One region of the Micromonospora sp. NBC_01405 genome, then DNA from elsewhere that is predicted to be linked to it. Evidence: riboswitches for the same ligand, from Rfam matches in the RefSeq annotation. Region 1 holds a riboswitch; each other region holds the start of a gene.
The links. A riboswitch is a leader RNA that binds a small molecule or an ion and turns the genes downstream of it on or off. The one in region 1 is predicted to bind cobalamin.

Region 1 (5,855 bases):
CGAACAGTGAGCCGGGGGCCTCGCCCCAGGTCTCGGCCATGGCGTCACGAAGCTCGTCCGGCAGGTGCGCGGTCCAGCGCAGGTAGTCGTCGCGGCCGATACGCACGTGCGACTCGCTGAGCTGGGCCTGCGTGAGCCACTCCTCGTCCTGGCCACCGGCCTCGATCAGCGCATGGATGAGCGCGTTGCCGGCCGTCGTGTCGGGGTCCTCCCCCTCGACCGGCGGGAGCGGGTCGAGCCCGGGGATCTCGCCGGGCGCGCCGAGGTCGTAGCCGGCGTCGCGCATCGCGCGCAGCAGCCGGATCGCCGATACGGGCGTGTCGAGGCCGACGGCGTTGCCGATGCGGCTGTGCTTGGTCGGGTAGGCCGACAGGACAAGGGCCACCTTGCGCTCGGCCGGTGGAACGTGTCGGAGCCGCGCGTGGTTCACCGCGATGCCCGCGACGCGGTCGCACCGCTCGGCGTCGGTCTGGTAGCGCGGCAGACCGTCGGCGTCGACCTCCTTGAACGAGAACGGGACGGTGATGAGCCGGCCGTCGAACTCGGGGATGGCGATCTGGGTCGCGGAGTCGAGCGGGGTGACGCCGTCGTCGGATGCCTCCCAGTCGGCCTTGCTGGAGGTGAGCGCCAGTGCCTGCAGCACGGGGACGTCCAAGGCGCGCAGCCGCTCGACGTTCCAGGACTCGTCGTCGCCGCCGGCGCTGGCGGTGGCGGGCTTGGAGCCGCCGGCGGCGAGTACGGTGACGATGATCGCGCCGAGCGTGGCGAGCTCGGTGAACAGCTCGTCGGGCGCCGCCCGCAGCGAGGAGACGAAGATCGGCACGCCGACGGCCTTGCCGGTCGCGTCGATCGCGTCGGCGAGCTCGTGCGCGAACGCGTTGTTGCCGCTCACCTCGTGAGCCCTGTAGTACAGGACGCCGATCCGTGGCACATCGCTCCCGGCTGCCTGCCGGCCGACGCCCCACTCGGGCAGAACGGCCGGCGGCTCGAAGCCCTCGCCGGTCAGCAGCACCGTGTCGGAGAGAAAGGCGTGCAGCTGACCCAGGTTCTCCGCGCCTCCCTCGGCGAGGTAGCGGTGTGCCTCGGCGCACACGCCGATCGGCACGGTTGACAGCTCCATGAGTGCGGCGTTCGGCGTCCGCTCCCCGCCGAGGACGACCAGGGGACACCCGGCGTCGCGCACAAGGGCGGCGACGTCCCGCACGTCCTCGGGTGAGCCGAGCACGCGCAGCACGACCAGGTCCGCCTCGGCGGTCAGGGCGTCGCGGCGCTCGTCGGTCACCCGGACAGGGTTGGCCCAGGTGTAGTCCGAGCCGCTGGCACGCGCCGACAACAGGTCGGTGTCCGACGTGGACATGAGAGCGATGCGGGTCATGCTTCTCCTTCGGTGGAGATGGTCCGGGAGCCGAGGCGCAGGCCGTCGACCGGGCGACCGGCGCAGAGATGCTCGCGGACCAGCCGTGCCGCGTCGCCGGGTCGTACCGGCCCGTACCAGGCGCCGTCGGGGTGGACGACGGCCACGGGGCCGTGATTGCACGGGAACAAGCACCCGGTCTGCGCCATGAGGACGTCGGAGTCGGTGAGCCGGTGCTCGACGAGCGCGCCGACGAGCGCGCGGTAGGTCTCGTCCGCACCTCGGGCGCTGCAGCGCGGGCCACGGCACAGCAGCAGATGGTGCCGGTACGGCGGGGGCGCGTCCCAGGCCGGTGACGACAACGGCGCCTCGCGGCCGGTGATGGTCCGCTCTCCGAACCGGATGACCGGCGGGTCGATCTGCTGGCGGTGCCAGTGGCCGGCGACGCGTCCCACCCACGAGCGGGCGTAGGTCAGGTCGTCGGTGCTCACCGGCTCGAGGCGAACCTCTCGGACGCCGGCGGCGTGCACCAGGTCGAGCACGTGGGTGAGTGTCGGCTCGCCGCCCTGCAGGAATGCCAGACGGGCACCGGCGGCCTCGGCCCCCCGGCGCAGCACCGCTGATCGGGCGGCGTCCGGCAGCGCGGTCGCGACGTGGACGAGGACGCTCACGACGTCAGGAGCAGACGAGCCAGTTGGGCAGAACCTGGTGGGAGGATCCGGTCTGGTGCGAGCGAGGATGACGAGACACGACGGTCTTCCTTCGTCCGGAGGCCTGTGCGCGAGGCCTGGATGGGCAGGTGTCGCAGACGGGGTCTGCGGCCAGCAGGTCTTCGGACTTGGGATCAACCGGACGGAGCGCCTTCCCAGACCGTTGGTCCAGTGGCGTCGTGCTCCGCCCGTCACCCTCACCGCTGCGCGTCAGTCCCGGACTCTCACCGGGTTCCCTGGCTCATGGCTGAGTTTGGCTGGCATGACGAACGTAGCACCGCCGACCGGCGGCGCCCGAGACGGGCTCTGGCACGATGGCGCCGTGACCGAGAGGACCCGCCGTGACCTGTGTCCCGGTCTGCTGCGCCCCTGGATCGCCGACGACGGCGCGCTCGTCCGGGTGCGCGTCCCCGGTGGCGCCGTGACGACCGAGGCGCTCGGCGCACTCGTCCGGGTGGCGCGTGAGCACGGCGACCGCGCGGTCCACCTGACCAGCCGCGCCAACCTCCAGGTGCGCGGCATCGAGCACGACGACGGGCGCCTGCCGGACGCGGTCGTGGACGCGGTCATGGCCACCGGGCTCGTGCCGTCGGCGTCGCACGAGCGGGTGCGCAACATCTTGGCTTCACCACTCACCGGGCGCAGCGGTGGCCGCGCCGACCTGCGTCCGGTGAGCGCTGACCTCGACGCCCGGCTGTGCGCGGAGCCCCTGCTCGGCGCGCTGACCGGCCGGTTCCTGTTCGTGCTCGACGACGGCCGCGGCGACCTGGTCGAGCGCGACCTGGACCTCGGTCTCGTGGCGCTCGACACGGGCACCGCGCAGTTGCGCGCCGGGACGTCGTGGGGACCGGTCGTCCCGCTGGACGAGGCCGCTGCGGCGCTGACGAGACTCGCCGTGCGGTTCGCCGAGCTCGCCGGTAGCGAACCGAGCTCTCCCTGGCACGTCGACGAGCTGCCCGGCTCCGGCGCGGCAGTGCTGGGCGCCGCGCTCGAGCGTGCCGCGGGGACCCGGGTGAGCACGCCGCCGCCCCCGCTTGGCAGGATCGTGCAGGACGACGGCCGTGTCGCGCTGCACCTCGCGGTGCCCGACGGCCGGGTGGATGCTCGCCTCATGGACGAGGTCCGCGCCCTCGGTGCCGGCGACCTCGTCGTCACGCCACGGCGCACCCTGCTCGTCCCCGATCTGGAGAATGCATGACTCTCGCCCCACCGACGCGCCGCTACGACTACGTCACCGACGGCGCGGCGATCTACGCCGACTCGTTCGCCACCATCCGCGCCGAGGCCGACCTGTCGCGTGTCCCGGCCGACGCCGAGAGGGTCGCGGTGCGGATGATCCACGCGTGCGGGCAGACCGACCTGACGCGGGACCTGGTGATCCACCCCGGTCTCGTGGCGGCGGCCCGGGCGGCGCTCGATGCGGGGGCGCCGATCCTGACGGACGCGCACATGGTCGCCGCCGGCGTCACCCGCGCCCGGCTGCCCCGCGACAACGAGGTCCGCTGCTTCCTACGCGAGCCCGAGGTCCCGGCGCTCGCCCGCGAGTGGGGCACGACCCGGTCCGCCGTGGGGGTGTCCCTGTGGGCCGAGCACGTCGAGGGTGCCGTCGTCGCGTTCGGCAACGCCCCCACGGCCCTGTTCCACCTGCTGGAGATGCTACGTGACGGCGCACCGCGTCCGGCCGCGATCATCGGCACGCCGGTGGGTTTCATCGGTGCGGCCGAGTCCAAGCAGGCGCTCATCGACCTCGCCGCCGAGGCACCGGGGCTCGACGTGCCGTATCTCGTGGTGACCGGGCGTCGCGGCGGCTCGGCGCTGGCCGCCTCGGCGCTCAACGCCCTGGCCCAGGAGGCGGAGTGAGTGGCCGGCTGTTCGGCGTCGGGGTCGGCCCGGGGGATCCCGAGCTCGTCACGCTGAAGGCCGCCCGGCTGATCGGCGCGGCGGACGTCGTCGCCTACCACCAGGGGGTCGGCAAGCAGTCCAACGCGCGTCGCATCGCCGCCGACCTGCTCCCGGACGACGTGATCGAGGAGGCGCTCGTCTACCCGGTGACGACGCAGACCACCGACCACCCGGGCGGGTACGCCGGCGCGATGGCGGACTTCTACGCCGAGTGCGGCGAGCGGCTCCGCGCGCACCTGAGGGCGGGCCGCGACGTCGTCGTGCTGGCCGAGGGCGACCCGATGCTCTACGGCTCGTTCATGTACCTGCACGACCGGCTCGCGGGCGAGTTCGAGACGCAGGTCGTCGCAGGCGTACCCGCCTTCGCGGCCGCCACGGCCACGACCGCCCTGCCCCTGGTCCGGCAGACCGACGTGCTGACCGTGCTGCCCGGCACGCTTCCCGAGCCGGAGCTGGCCCGACGCCTCGCCGACACCGACGGCGCCGTGATCATGAAACTCGGCCGCACGTTCGCCAAGGTCCGCTCGGCGCTCGAGCAGGCCGGACGCGTCGAGGGGTCCTGGTACGTCGAGCGGGCGTCGATGGACGCCCAGCGGGTTCTCCCGGTCGCCGACGTGGACCCCGAGACGGTGCCGTACTTCTCGATCGTCCTGGTCCCCGGCGACACCCGCCCCGGTGTGGCGCGCTACGACCGCTCGGCGAGTGCGGTCACCGAGCCCGTCGCCGGTGCCGAAGTCGTCGTCGTGGGCCTCGGTCCCGGTCCCGACCAGTGGCTCTCCCCCGAGGCGTCGCAAGTGCTCGCGGAGGTCGGCCACGTCATCGGCTACGGACCGTATGTCCAGCGCGTCCCGCAGCGCCCGGGCCTGGTGCGTCACGCGTCCGGCAACACGGTTGAGGTGGACCGGGCCCGCGAGGCGCTCGAGCTGGCGCTCGCCGGTGAGCGCGTCGCGGTCGTCTCCGGCGGCGACGCGGGCATCTTCGGTATGGCGTCGGCGGTGTTCGAGGCCGCGGAGGACCCGCGCTACGCGGACGTCGCCGTGCGCGTCGTGCCCGGAATCTCTGCCGTCCAAGCGGTCGCGGCGCGCGCCGGCGCCCCCATCGGCGCTGACTTCGCGGTGATGAGCCTGTCGGACCGGCTCAAGCCCTGGGACGTCGTGGTGAAGCGGCTGCGCGCCGTCGCCGAGGCGGACCTCGTGCTCGCCCTCTACAACCCGCGCTCGCGCTCGCGCACCGAGCAGGTCGCGCAGGCCCGAGCAACGCTGCTGGAGCACAAGTCGCCCGAGACCGTCGTAGTCGTGGGTCGCGACGTCGGCCGCGCCGGGGAGAGCCTCACCGTGACGACGCTGGGCGAGCTCGACCCCGAGACCATCGACATGAGGTGCCTGCTGCTCGTCGGCGCCTCGTCAACGCGCGTCACCGCGGCCGGCCGCGTCTGGAGCCCGCGCTTTGTCGCCTAGTCAGCCGCGGGCGCGACGTTCGCGGCTGGCGGCGTACAGGAACGACTCACCGCCGCGGACGTCGGGAGCCAACGCAGGGCCGACCAGGATGACCGCGGCCTGGCGCAGGCCCGCGGCCTCGACCTGGTCGCCGATGTCGGCCAGTGTGCCGCGCAGGACGAGCTGATCCGGCTGCGTCGCCTTGGACACGACGACGACCGGGCACCCGTCGCCGTAGTGCTCGGCCAGCTCGGCGGCCAGCTCGCGGCTGCGAGTGATGGCCAGGTGCAGGGCCAGGGTCGCGCCGGTCGCGGCGAACGCGGCGAGCTGCTCCCCCGGCGGCATGACCGTGGAACGGGCCTGAGCGCGGGTGAGCACGACCGACTGGGCCAGCTCGGGGACGGTCAGCTCGGCGCCGACGATCGCCGCGGCAGCCGCGTAGGCGGGCACACC
Region 2 (5,855 bases), 2.7 Mb from region 1:
CAGGTTCACCGCCGGCATCTCCGCGCCCCGCCACAGCGGGCTGTTCAGCACCGCCAGGTCCAGCCCGCCCGCCGGGTTGCCCAGCGCCCGGGCCCGCAGCGACCCCGGCTCGCCCAGCGCCCGGGCCGGCCAGCCCGGATCGGCGTACGACAGCTCGGCGCACCGCCGCTGGTCCGCCGCGTCCAGGCCAAAGGCCAGGTCGAGTCGCCACGGGCCGGCGATCTCCTCGGCCAGGAACCGGCCCACCGGCCGCCCGTCCACCCGCCGCACCAGCTCGCCCACCAGGTGCCCGTACGTCCAGGCGTGCTCGCCCGCGACCGACCCCGGCTGCCACTGCGGCTCGGCGGCGGCCAGGTCGGCGCAGAGCAGGTCCCAGTCGGCGACCGCCCCGGCCGGGCGGGGCACCGGAAACGCCGGCAGCCCGGCGGTGTGGCTGAGCACCTGCCGGACGGTCGCCGGGGCGCGGAACCCCGGCCAGTGGTCGGCGACCGGGTCGTCGAGGTCGAGCCGGCCCCGGTCGACCAGCGCCAGCAGGCACAGCGCGGCCACCGGCTTGCCGACCGAGTACACGTTGACCAGGGTGTCCGGCGCCCACTGCCGCCCCGGCCGGCCGGCGCCGGCGACGAGGTCGACGACCGGCCGGCCGTCGTACCAGACGGCGAGACCGGCCCCCGTCTCCCGGCCGGCGGAGAACAGGTCGTGGAAGCAGTCCCGGACCGGGCCGAAGCGTGGGCGCATCCGGCCACGGTAGGGGAGACGCGCGGGTGCCGGCACGGCGACACGATGCGGGGCGGTGGCGCGGTGCGGAATGCTGGCGGCATGGTGGAACCGGAACTGGTGGACGTGGTCGTGGACGTGGTCGTGGTCGGGCTCGGCGTCGGCGGCGAGGAGGTGGCCGGGCGCCTCGCCGAGGCGGGCCTCGACGTCGTCGGCATCGAGCGGAGCCTGGTCGGCGGGGAGTGCCCCTACTGGGGGTGCATCCCGAGCAAGATGATGATCCGGGCGGCGAACGCGATCGCCGAGGCCCGGCGGGTCAACGAGTTCGCCGGCACGGCCCAGGTCCAGCCGGACTGGGCGCCGGTGGCGAAGCGGATCCGCGCGGAGGCCACCGACACCTGGGACGACCGGGTCGCGGTGGAACGGTTCACCGGCAAGGGCGGCCGGTTCGTGCGCGGCAGCGGCCGGCTCGACGGCCCCGGCCGGGTACGCGTCGGCGACCAGGTCTTCCAGGCCCGGCACGGGATCGTGCTCGGCACCGGCACCCGGCCCTCCGTGCCACCGATCGCCGGGCTCGCCGACACCCCGTACTGGACGAACCACCAGGCCGTCGAGGTCGAGGAGCTGCCCGGGTCGCTGCTCGTCCTCGGCGGCGGCGCGATCGGGCTGGAGCTGGCCCAGGTCTTCGCCCGGTTCGGGGTGGCGGTGACGGTGGTCGAGGCGGCGGACCGGGTGCTCGCCGTCGAGGAGCCCGAGGCGTCCGAGGTGGCCGCCGCCGCGCTGCGCGCGGACGGGGTGCGGATCTCCACCGGGGTGAAGGCCGAGCGGGTCGACCACGACGGGCGGGCGTTCACCCTGGGAGCGGCCGGCGGCGTCGAGTTCACCGCCGAGAAGCTGCTGGTGGTGACCGGCCGGCGGGCGCACCTCGACGAGTTGGGGCTGGACGGCGTCGGGGTGGACCCGTCCCAGCGATACCTCGCCGTCGACGACCGGATGCGCGCCGCCGAGGGCCTCTGGGCGGTCGGTGACCTGACCGGCGAGGGCGCGTTCACCCACATCGCCATGTACCAGGCGGCCATCGTGGTCGCCGACGTGCTCGACCACGTCCGGCGGGCGCGGTCCGGCCCGGACGCCAGCGGCACCGCCAGCGTGGTCGGCGGCGCGGCGAGCACGGCGGGGGCCGGGATCGCCGGCGGCGTGCCGCACGCCGACTACCGGGCGCTGCCCCGGGTCACCTTCACCGACCCCGAGGTGGGCGCGGTCGGGCTGACCGAGCGGCAGGCCCGCGAGCGCGGCATCAACGTGCAGGTCGGCGTTAGCCGGCTCGGCTCGTCCACCCGGGGCTGGATCCACCAGGCCGACGGACTGATCAAGCTGGTCGCCGACGCCGACCGGGGCGTCCTGGTCGGCGCGACCTCGGTCGGCCCGGCCGGCGGCGAGGTGCTGTCGGGCCTGGTGGTGGCGGTGCACGCGGCGGTCCCGCTGCCCCAGCTCCGGAACATGATCTACGCGTATCCGACGTTCCACCGCGCCATCGAGGACGCCCTGCGCAACCTGAGGTAGCGCCGGTGGCTCCCTGATCGTCCGACGAGCACGAGGTCGTGCCGGTGCGGTGCTGACGGTCAGGGGGCGGGTGCGGTGTGGCCGGTCAGGGAGACGCGGGTGCGCCGTGCCGGCCGGCGCCCGCGGCGAAGCGGGCCGCACCCGCCGCCGCGTCGGCCGCCAGCGACTCCGCGCCGTGGGCCAGCTCGACCGCGAAGGCCTCCGGCTCGGTCAGGTTGGCGCCGGCCAGCACCGCCGCCCGGTCATTGCGCAGGCAGGTCTGCGGGTGGCGGGCGATCCCGGCGGCCAGCCGCTCGGCCTCCACCCGGGCCTCACCCGGCGCGACCAGCCGGTTCACCAGACCCATCGCGTACGCCTCCTCGGCCGGCACCGGTCGGCCGGTGAGGATCAGGTCCATCGCCCGGCTCTCGCCGATCAGCCTGGGCAGCCGGAAGGTCCCCCCGTCGACCAGCGGCACCCCCCAGCGCCGGCAGAAGACCCCGAGCACCGCGTCGGACTCGGCCACCCGCAGGTCGCACCAGAGGGCCAGTTCCAGCCCGCCGGCCACGGCGTACCCGGAGATCGCCGCGATCACCGGCTTGGACAGTCGCATCCGCGTCGGGCCCATCGGGCCGTCGCCGTCGGGCTCGACCCGGTTGCCGCCGGGGGTGCCGATCGCCTTCAGGTCCGCCCCGGCGCAGAACGTCCCGCCCGCTCCCCAGAGCACGGCCACCGCCGCCTCCGGGTCGGCATCGAAGGCGCGGAACGCGTCGGCCAGGGCCCGGGCGGTCGACCCGTCGACGGCGTTGCGGGCAGCCGGCCGGTCCAGGATCACCGTGGTCACGGCCCCGGCGCGTTCGACCCGTACCCCCATTGGCGTCCCTCCTGGTCGGACGGCTTGACCCTCGGCTGCGGGCCGCCGGGCTGGCGGTGCATGCCGAGGTGGCCGGCGGGCCGGCCCTCGGGGTGGTGGTGGACACCCCGACATCGACCGTAGCGGCCCGTCCGTCCCGACGGCGCACGCGCGCGGCGCTAGCATCGGCGGCGGCACGATCATGTGAGGTGCCCCGCGTCTGCGGGGAGAATCGGGAAGCCGGTGGGAATCCGGCACGGGCCCGCCGCGGTGACCGGGGAGCCGCCGTCCACGCGCGTCACGCGCAGCCACTGGCCGCACGGCTGGGAAGGCGGACGGTCGGGCGTCGATCCGGGAGTCCGAAGACCGGCCTCGCGTCGGGTGCCCACCGCAGCGGTGGGCCGAGCGCAGCGGGAGCCTGCCTGTGGACATCTACGACACCATCCACCGCCGCCGGGACGTCCGGGCCGAGTTCACCGGAGAGCCGGTGCCGGCGGACACCCTGCACCGGATCCTCGACGCGGCGCACGCCGCGCCCAGCGTCGGATACTCGCAACCGTGGGACTTCGTCCTGGTCCGGGACGCCGAAACCCGCCGCCGGTTCCACGAGCACGTCCAGGTCGAACGGGATACGTTCGCCGCCACCCTCGACGGCGAGGCGGCCGAGCGGTTCGCCCGGATCAAGATCGACGGAGTGCTGGAGTCGACCCTGTCGATCGTGGTCACCTACGACCCGGCGCGGGGCGGCCCGGCCGTCCTCGGGCGGCACGCCATCGCCGACGCCGGCCTCTACTCGGTCTGCCTGGCCATCCAGAACCTGTGGCTCGCCGCCACCGCCGAGGGGATCGGCGTCGGCTGGGTCTCCTTCTACCGGGAGCCGTTCCTGGCCGGGCTGCTCGGCATTCCGGACGGCATCCGGCCGGTGGCGTGGCTCTGCCTCGGGCCGGTCAGCCACCTGGCGACCGTGCCAGACCTGGAACGGCACGGATGGCGGCGGAAGCGTCCTCTCGCCGAGGCGGTGCACCACGACCGTTGGGCGGTAACCCACCGGCGAACGGCCGATTCATGAACCTCGATTGCTGAGATAGCGTGGTGTTCACCCTCGGTACCCAACCCGCTACGCTCGGGAGGATCTTCATGCGTGCCACCGTCAGGGTCCTGCTCGCCTCCGTCCTCACCACCCTCGGCCTGACCGCCGCCGTAGCCACCCCGGCCCTGGCCAGCGCCCCCGCGCCCTTCTGTGAGTCCGGCGGGTCGCAGTTCTACTGCGACGCCACCAGCACCGGCACGACGACCTGGACGGTCACCTGGTACTCCGGCAGCGTCGGGACCTTTACGAGCGCCGGACCGACCCTCTTCGCCAGCTGCCCCTTCTCCAACATCGGCCTGCAGGTGCGGGTCAGCTACAGCTACTTCGACGGCAGCGTGACCCAGTACAGCGACACCGATAGGTTCATCTGCCGCAGCGGCCCCTGGCAATAGTCGCCGGGCCCCGCGCTGCTGGCCGGTGGCAGCGCGGGGACCCCGCCGCCGGCACCCGGGCCGGTGACGTGCGGGTCCGGCGGCGGTGTCGGCCGCGTCCCCGGACGGCCGGTTGACACGTACGGCGACAAGCTCGTCACCGCCGACCGGTTTGCGACCGCTCCTGCCGGGAAGCCGGACGGGATGCGGGCACTCTTGACGAGAATCGAACAGAACTCGGCGCTGGACCGGGTCGGGGACCGGTTGCAGCGCGCCGTCCAGGCCACCATCCGCCCGCAGCGGGTGCGCGACCTGCTGCACGGCGTCTTCCTCGGGCATCCGCTGCACCCGGCGCTGGTGCAGGTGCCGGTGGGCGCCTGGATCAGCGCCGCCGTGCTGGACCTCATGCCCGGTCAGCGTCGGGCGGCCACCACGCTGGTCGGGCTGGGCACGGTCGGCGCCCTCCCGGCGGCGGTCGCCGGGCTGAACGACTGGGCGGCCCTCACCCGGGACCAGCGGCGGGTCGGCCTGGTGCACGCCGCCTCCAACACCGTCGGCCTGGCCCTGTACACGGGCTCGCTGGCCGCCCGGCTGAGTGGGCGGCACGGGACCGGGCGGGCGCTGGCGTACCTCGGGCTGACCGCGGCGAGCGCGGGGGCCTACCTCGGGGGGCACCTGGCGTACAAGCAGGGGGCCCAGGTCAACCAGAGCGTGTCCGAGCTGAACCGGATCAGCGACGGCTGGCACGCGCTCGTGGACATGGCCACGCTGCCGCAGCGGAAGCTGGTCACCCGCGAGGTGGACGACGTCTCGGTCATCCTCTACCGGCACGGCGACGAGGTCACCGTGATGCTGGAACACTGCCCGCACCAGGGCGGTCCGCTCGGCGAGGGCGAGGTCGCCGAGATCGACGGGCACGCCTGCGTGGTCTGCCCGTGGCACGGCAGCGCGTTCCGGCTCAACGGCGGCGAGGTCATGCACGGGCCGTCCGGGAACGACCAGCAGATCCTGCCGACCCGGGTGGTCGACGGGATGTTGCAGGCCCGGCTGCCCTGAGCTTTCCGCTCCCGCGCCGCCCGTCGCCCCGCTCCCGTCGCCCCGCCGGGCCCGTCCTGCCCGCTCTGCGCGCACTTTCCCCGAATGTGTGGCATCGGCGCGCGCCATGGCCACACATTCCGTGAAAGTGCGCGCAGGGGAGGCGGGGCGGGGGCGAGGTGGGGGCGGCCGGCGTCAGTTTCGGCGGTGCCGGCCGGAGACCAGGGCCCGCGCGCCGGCGGCGGCC
Region 3 (5,855 bases), 3.1 Mb from region 1:
GACGGGGCTCTTTTTGGCATGGGGTGCCAATAACTGTTCCCGGAGGTATCAGGAGGCCGTACGAGGGCTCGCACTCCCGATCAACGAGATCCGGGCCGCCTCGCGGGGCCGCGGACCGATCTGCTGGGGGCAGGCGCGCCCCCCGAAGCGGATCGGTCCGCGGCCGATCGACTCAGCTGACGGTCACGGAGACGGTCTTCGGCGGCTGTTGCAGCTGACCGTAGTTGTCGGTTCCCCTGACCGAGACGGTGTAGGCACCCGCGGGGACCACCGGTGACGTGTACGCGAAGTTCGACCCCGGGGAACCCGGGCTGGTGAGGAAGACCGAGATCCACGGGAAGTTGCCCGGGACGGACGGCGTGCTGAACACGCCGGAGGCGTTCATCCCCTGGCCGGCGCCGTTGACGATCTGGACGTCCACCCGAAGCATCCCGACATCGTCCACGGCACGTCCGGTGACCACGATCCTCGAGTCCGTGTAGACCTCGCCGTTCTGCGGGGTGAGGCTCGGCTCCAGCCGTGGGTCGAGATCGCCCGGATACACGAGGTACCGAGCGGTGGCGCCGGAAGTCGAACCGTCCTGCTGGCCCGCCGTGTCGACGGCCCACGCCTCGACGCTGTACTCACCCTTGGTCGGCAGGTCGATCGACAGGGCGAATGTGGTGCTCGTCGCGCCGGGCGAGGCGAGGGTGGCGTTCACCGTGGCGAAGCTCGCCGCCATGGTGCCGTTCGGCTGCACGTACCGGCCGGTGTCGAGGTCGCGCAGCGCCACCCGCACGCTCTGCACGCCAATGTTGTCCGTCGCGGTGCCGGCCAGGTTGAGGTGCAACTGGTCGACGTTCTGGTCGACGCCGGTGAAGTTCAACAGGCCGTTCGGGAAGGCGTCACCGGGCACCTGGGCGGTGACGGTGAGCCGGCCCAGGTTGGCGGTCGCCGTGCTCAGGCCCAGGTTGTCGGTGGCCCGCACCCGGAAGTCGTACACGCCGGGCGTGAGCGGCACGGTGGTGTAGGACCAGTTGTACGACGGGGCGTTCAGGTTGATCGGTGAGACCCGGTGGTACGCCGCGATCGAGTCGGCGCCCCACGTGCCGTCGGCCGCCAGCGCCTCGCGCGTGGTGTTGTTGCGCAGGTAGATCTCGACCGACTTCAGGGTGCCGTCGTCGCTGGCGGTCCCCGAGAACGTGATCGAGCCGCCCGGCGCGACGGTGACCGGCGCGGCGGCGGTGGGCGGCGTCATCGGCGTGGGGGTGCTGACGGCCACCGACGGCGCGACGCCGGTCGCCGAGATGATCCAGTCCCGGGTGTCGCCGCGCAGGTCACCCTGACCGGCGTTGTCGATGGCGGTGGCCGTCATCTTCCACTCGCCCTCGGTGGGGAGGGCCACCTCGACCTGCCAGGTGGTCGACAACGCGCCGATGACGTCCGGCTCGCCCCGGAAGGTGTTGTAGACCGGTGCGGCCGTCCCGTCGTCCTGGAGGTACTGGTTGTCCGACCTGCGGAACGAGTACGTCATCGCGCTGACGCCCTTGTCGTCGCTGGCGGTGCCGGTCGCGACGAAGCTCTGGGCGGCGACCAGGCCGGCGGGCGGCGAGGTGATCTTCGTGGTCGGCGGCAGGTCGTCGAAGCTGAAGGTCTCGATCTTCTTGACGGCCTTCGAGGCATCGCTCTGGCCGTTGTTACCGAACGTCTTCGCCTGGACCTGGTATTCGCCGACGGGGAGCGACACGGTGAGGGACCACGAGGTCGAGGCGGTGTTCACCGCTGCGACCGTCGCGTTGATGCTGTTGGCGGCGCCCCACGTCGTGAGGTCGTCCTGCAGGTACTTCTTGGAACCCCGGTTCTGGATCTCGATACCGACCTTGGTGACGCCGGCCGGAGAGGTCGCCTGCCCGCCGAGCGCGAACGGCGCGTTGGCCTGCTTGACCGCCCCCTCGATGGGCGTGACGATCGTCGTGTCGACCGGCGAGGGCGCCGGTGCCTGGGTGAGGTCGAAGAACCCGACCCGCCCCACCGGCAGGCCGCCCTTGGTGTTGCCGTCGCCACCGACGAAGAGGCCGCGCGGGGTGGCCAGCATCGCCTTCTCCCCTTCGTACGAGCTGGAACCCGGGTTCCACTCGATCGCCGTGCCCGTGGCCGGGTCGAGCGCGCCGAGGTGGTCACGGCGGACCACCTGGTCGCCGAGACCGTAGCCGCTCAGGCCCTGGCCCGTGCCGTACCCGACGTTGTCCAGGCCGGGCCACGGGACGTTGGAGGTCGGCGATTCCTGCCAACTGAAGTGGCCGCCGACGTACACGGCCGTCTCGGTGATGGCGACCGAGTAGATGCTGTCGAAGTGACGCGACACCCAGGTCGGCTCGACGTGGTCGGCGCCGGTCACCGGGAACGCGATCGCCGTGTCGTTGATCGGCGGGCGGTCGCCTCCCGAACCGCTGGTGACGACGAAGTAGGAGTCGTCCGGCGCGACGTCACCGGCGAAGACCCGCTGGATGCCGCCGACGAAGGAGAGGTTGTCCTCCCACAGGCGGGTGCGCCACGGCAGGAGGGCCTTGGTGGCGGTGTCGACGAGACCGACGCCGTAGCGGTCCTGGCCGGCGATCTGACGACCGGTGTGGATGACCAGCAGTTTGCTGCCGTTGTGCGTCAGCTTGAGCTGCTGCACGGTGAGCATGCCGCCGACGCCGATGCCGCCGGACAGGGGCAGGTTGAATCCGCTGTCGACCGCCCCCGTCGTCGGGTTGAGCGCGACCAGCCCGGTGCGGTTCACGCTGTTCACCTTCGTGAACTGGCCGCCCACGTACACCGCGGTGCTGCTCACGGCCAGAGCGGTCGCGCGCCCGTTCCCCTGCGCGGTGAACGCCGCGATCGGAGCGCCGGTGACCGGGTCGAGCCGTACGATCTTGCGCTTCGTCAGGCCACCGACCGTGTTGAACGAGCCGGCGACATAGAGCGACGAGCCGTCCGGCGAGGCCTCGACGGCCTCGACGGATCCGTCGAACGTCGGCTGGAAGCCGGTGTCGATCAGGCCTGTGTCGATGTTGTAAGAAGCCAGCGACGGCTGCGCCACCGGCGTCCCGCCGACGTTGGCGATCGCGGTGAAGGAGCCGGCGATGAAGACCCGGTTGCCGATCACCTCGATGTCGGTGATCTCGCCGTCGGTGATCCTCGGTACGTCATTGCGCGGCGTGCTGGGAACCAGCCCGGTGTGTCCCGGCACCGACAGTGCCGCAGCCGTGCGGACGGCCGTGCGGGTCGCATCGCCGCCGATCGTTCTTGTAGCGGCGCGAGCGCTGGTGCTCGCGACCTCGTCGGCGGCACTGTCCTGCACAGTGCCCGCAGCCGCCGGTTGGCCTGTCAACAACACAGCCCCGGCGACCAGACCCGCGATGGCGCGGCTCCGAACGTGCATCGAGACAACCCCCTGTAAAACGCCTGAATCGCGTCGCCGGGTCGATTCCCGGCAACGTCCATCCCTGGCGTGCCGGAAGTCACCGTAGGAGGTCGCCATCCCTTGTGTACGGACGCCCGTCGGAAACCCGACCGGTCGACATCTGTTCCGGTCCTACCGGCCGGGTCCGCCGTCCTTGGATCCAGACCCGCCCCACCAATCGGCTCGGTCGCTCTGTGAAGGAATCGACGAGGCTTCACCGCCGTGGCAGCCGACACGCCCGGACTCGACATGTGGGGTGTGACAACGCCGTAGTCCCTATATATGGTGTCGACCGTAGCTGGTTCGGCCGCTCATCCGGGGCGGTCGAGGCAAGAGGGAACCCGGTGGAAATCCGGGACTGCCCCGCAGCGGTGAGTGGGAACGACCGCCGTCATCAGCACTGGGCCGCCAGCGGCCTGGGAAGCGACGGCCAGTAGAAGACCGGCGAGCCCGGTCACGCCCGCGAGTCCGAAGACCTGCCAGCGCGCCGCGCACCCATACCGGGGTGGGCGGCGGTCCGAGGCCGCGTGGGACGGCCGACGCCACCTGACCCGCGCCCCGCCGGCGTGACGTCCGCCGGTGTCTGTCTCCACGCGCCCGAAGGCCATCAGGTCTCGAGCCCGCGAGGAGTGAGTGGTGGCAGTCACCGAGGTTGTCCCGGCCGATGGCATGGTGGCCGACGAGGCAGCCCTACCGGGCCCGCGGCGGACGCAGATGCGCGTCCGTAAGCGCGACGGCGGCACCGAACCGGTCGATGTCAACAGGATCGTCGGAGCGGTCGAGCGGTGGACGGTCGGCCTCGCCGACGTCGACCCGTTGCGGGTGGCGACGCGGACGATCAGCGGCCTGTACGACGGCGCGACGACCGCCGAGCTGGACCGGCTGTCCATCCAGACCGCGGCCGAGATGATCGGTGAGGAGCCGCAGTACTCGCGGCTGGCCGCCCGCCTGCTGGGTGGCTACATCGACAAGGAGGTCCGCAGGCAGGGCATCGGGTCGTTCAGCGAGGCGATCCGACGGGGCCACGTCGAGGGCCTCATCGGCGACGGCACCGCCGCGTTCGTCGCCGCCAACGCCACCCAGCTCGATGACGCCGTCGACCCCCACGGTGACCTGCGGTTCGAGTACTTCGGGCTGCGCACGGTCCACGACCGGTACCTGCTGCGCCACCCGACGAGCCGGCTGGTGGTGGAGACCCCGCAGTACTGGTTGCTGCGGGTGGCCTGCGGCCTGTCCCACGCCCCGGACGAGGTGATCGAGTTCTACCGGTTGATGTCGAGCCTGGCGTACCTGCCGAGTTCGCCGACGTTGTTCAACTCCGGCACCCGGCACACCCAGATGTCCTCCTGCTACCTGGTCGACTCCCCGCGCGACGAACTGGACTCGATCTACCAGCGGTACGCGCAGGTGGCGAACCTGTCGAAGTTCGCCGGCGGCATCGGCATCGCGTTCTCCCGGGTCCGGTCGCGGGGCGCGCTGATCCGGGGCACCAACGGGCAGTCCAACGGGATCGTGCCGTGGCTGCGGACGCTGGACGCCTCGGTGGCGGCGGTCAACCAGGGCGGCCGGCGTAAGGGCGCGGCCTGCGTCTACCTGGAGCCGTGGCATCCGGACATCGAGGAGTTCCTGCAACTGCGGGACAACACCGGTGAGGACGCCCGGCGCACCCACAACCTGAACCTGGCCAACTGGGTCCCGGACGAGTTCATGCGCCGGGTGGAGGCCGACGGGATGTGGTCGCTGTTCGACCCGGACGTGGTGCCGGAGCTGCCGGACCTGTGGGGGGACGAGTTCGACGCGGCGTACCGGGCGGCCGAGGCGCAGGGCCGGTACGTGCGGCAGGTGCCGGCGCGGGAGCTGTACGGGCGGATGATGCGGACCCTCGCGCAGACCGGCAACGGGTGGATGACGTTCAAGGACGCCGCGAACCGGTTGTGCAACCAGACCGCCGAGCCCGGCAACGTGGTGCACCTGTCCAACCTGTGTACCGAGATCGTCGAGGTGTCCAGCGACGCCGAGACCGCCGTGTGCAACCTCGGCTCGGTCAACCTCGCCGCCCACCTCGCCGACGGCGGCATCGACTGGGAACGGCTGCGCGCCACCGTCCGCACCGCCGTGACGTTCCTCGACCGGGTCATCGACATCAACTACTACCCGACCCCGCAGGCCGCGGCGAGCAACCCCCGCTGGCGACCGGTCGGCCTCGGCCTGATGGGCCTGCAGGACGTGTTCTTCGCCCTGCGGCTGCCGTTCGACTCCCCGGAAGCCCGGGAGCTGTCCACCCGGATCAGCGAGGAGCTGTACCTGACCGCCCTGGAGACCTCCGCCGACCTGGCGGAACGCCTCGGAGCCCACCCGGCCTTCGCCGAGACCCGGGCGGCACGCGGCCAGCTCCAGCCGGACCTGTGGGGCGTCACGGGCAGCCAGG

Region 2: another riboswitch for cobalamin. It lies ahead of bluB (5,6-dimethylbenzimidazole synthase); the one in region 1 lies ahead of OG559_RS23035 ((2Fe-2S) ferredoxin domain-containing protein).
Region 3: another riboswitch for cobalamin. It lies ahead of OG559_RS08685 (ribonucleoside-diphosphate reductase subunit alpha); the one in region 1 lies ahead of OG559_RS23035 ((2Fe-2S) ferredoxin domain-containing protein).

Annotation. Positions count from the first base shown of each region.
Region 1 covers NZ_CP109532.1:5,293,062-5,298,916, reverse strand. The annotation lists gene cobN (cobaltochelatase subunit CobN) at 1-1,375, opposite strand, end outside; gene OG559_RS23035 ((2Fe-2S) ferredoxin domain-containing protein) at 1,372-2,025, opposite strand; cobalamin riboswitch at 2,160-2,341, opposite strand; gene OG559_RS23030 (sulfite reductase subunit beta) at 2,387-3,262, shown strand; gene OG559_RS23025 (precorrin-8X methylmutase) at 3,259-3,924, shown strand; gene OG559_RS23020 (precorrin-2 C(20)-methyltransferase) at 3,921-5,423, shown strand; gene cobM (precorrin-4 C(11)-methyltransferase) at 5,424-5,855, opposite strand, start outside.
Region 2 covers NZ_CP109532.1:2,581,645-2,587,499, reverse strand. The annotation lists gene OG559_RS10630 (serine hydrolase domain-containing protein) at 1-738, opposite strand, end outside; gene OG559_RS10625 (dihydrolipoyl dehydrogenase family protein) at 823-2,280, shown strand; gene OG559_RS10620 (crotonase/enoyl-CoA hydratase family protein) at 2,366-3,133, opposite strand; cobalamin riboswitch at 3,303-3,502, shown strand; gene bluB (5,6-dimethylbenzimidazole synthase) at 3,537-4,181, shown strand; gene OG559_RS10610 (hypothetical protein) at 4,250-4,594, shown strand; gene OG559_RS10605 (DUF2231 domain-containing protein) at 4,778-5,629, shown strand; gene OG559_RS10600 (LysM peptidoglycan-binding domain-containing protein) at 5,804-5,855, opposite strand, start outside.
Region 3 covers NZ_CP109532.1:2,200,379-2,206,233, reverse strand. The annotation lists gene OG559_RS08690 (hypothetical protein) at 173-3,406, opposite strand; cobalamin riboswitch at 3,710-3,926, shown strand; gene OG559_RS08685 (ribonucleoside-diphosphate reductase subunit alpha) at 4,097-5,855, shown strand, end outside.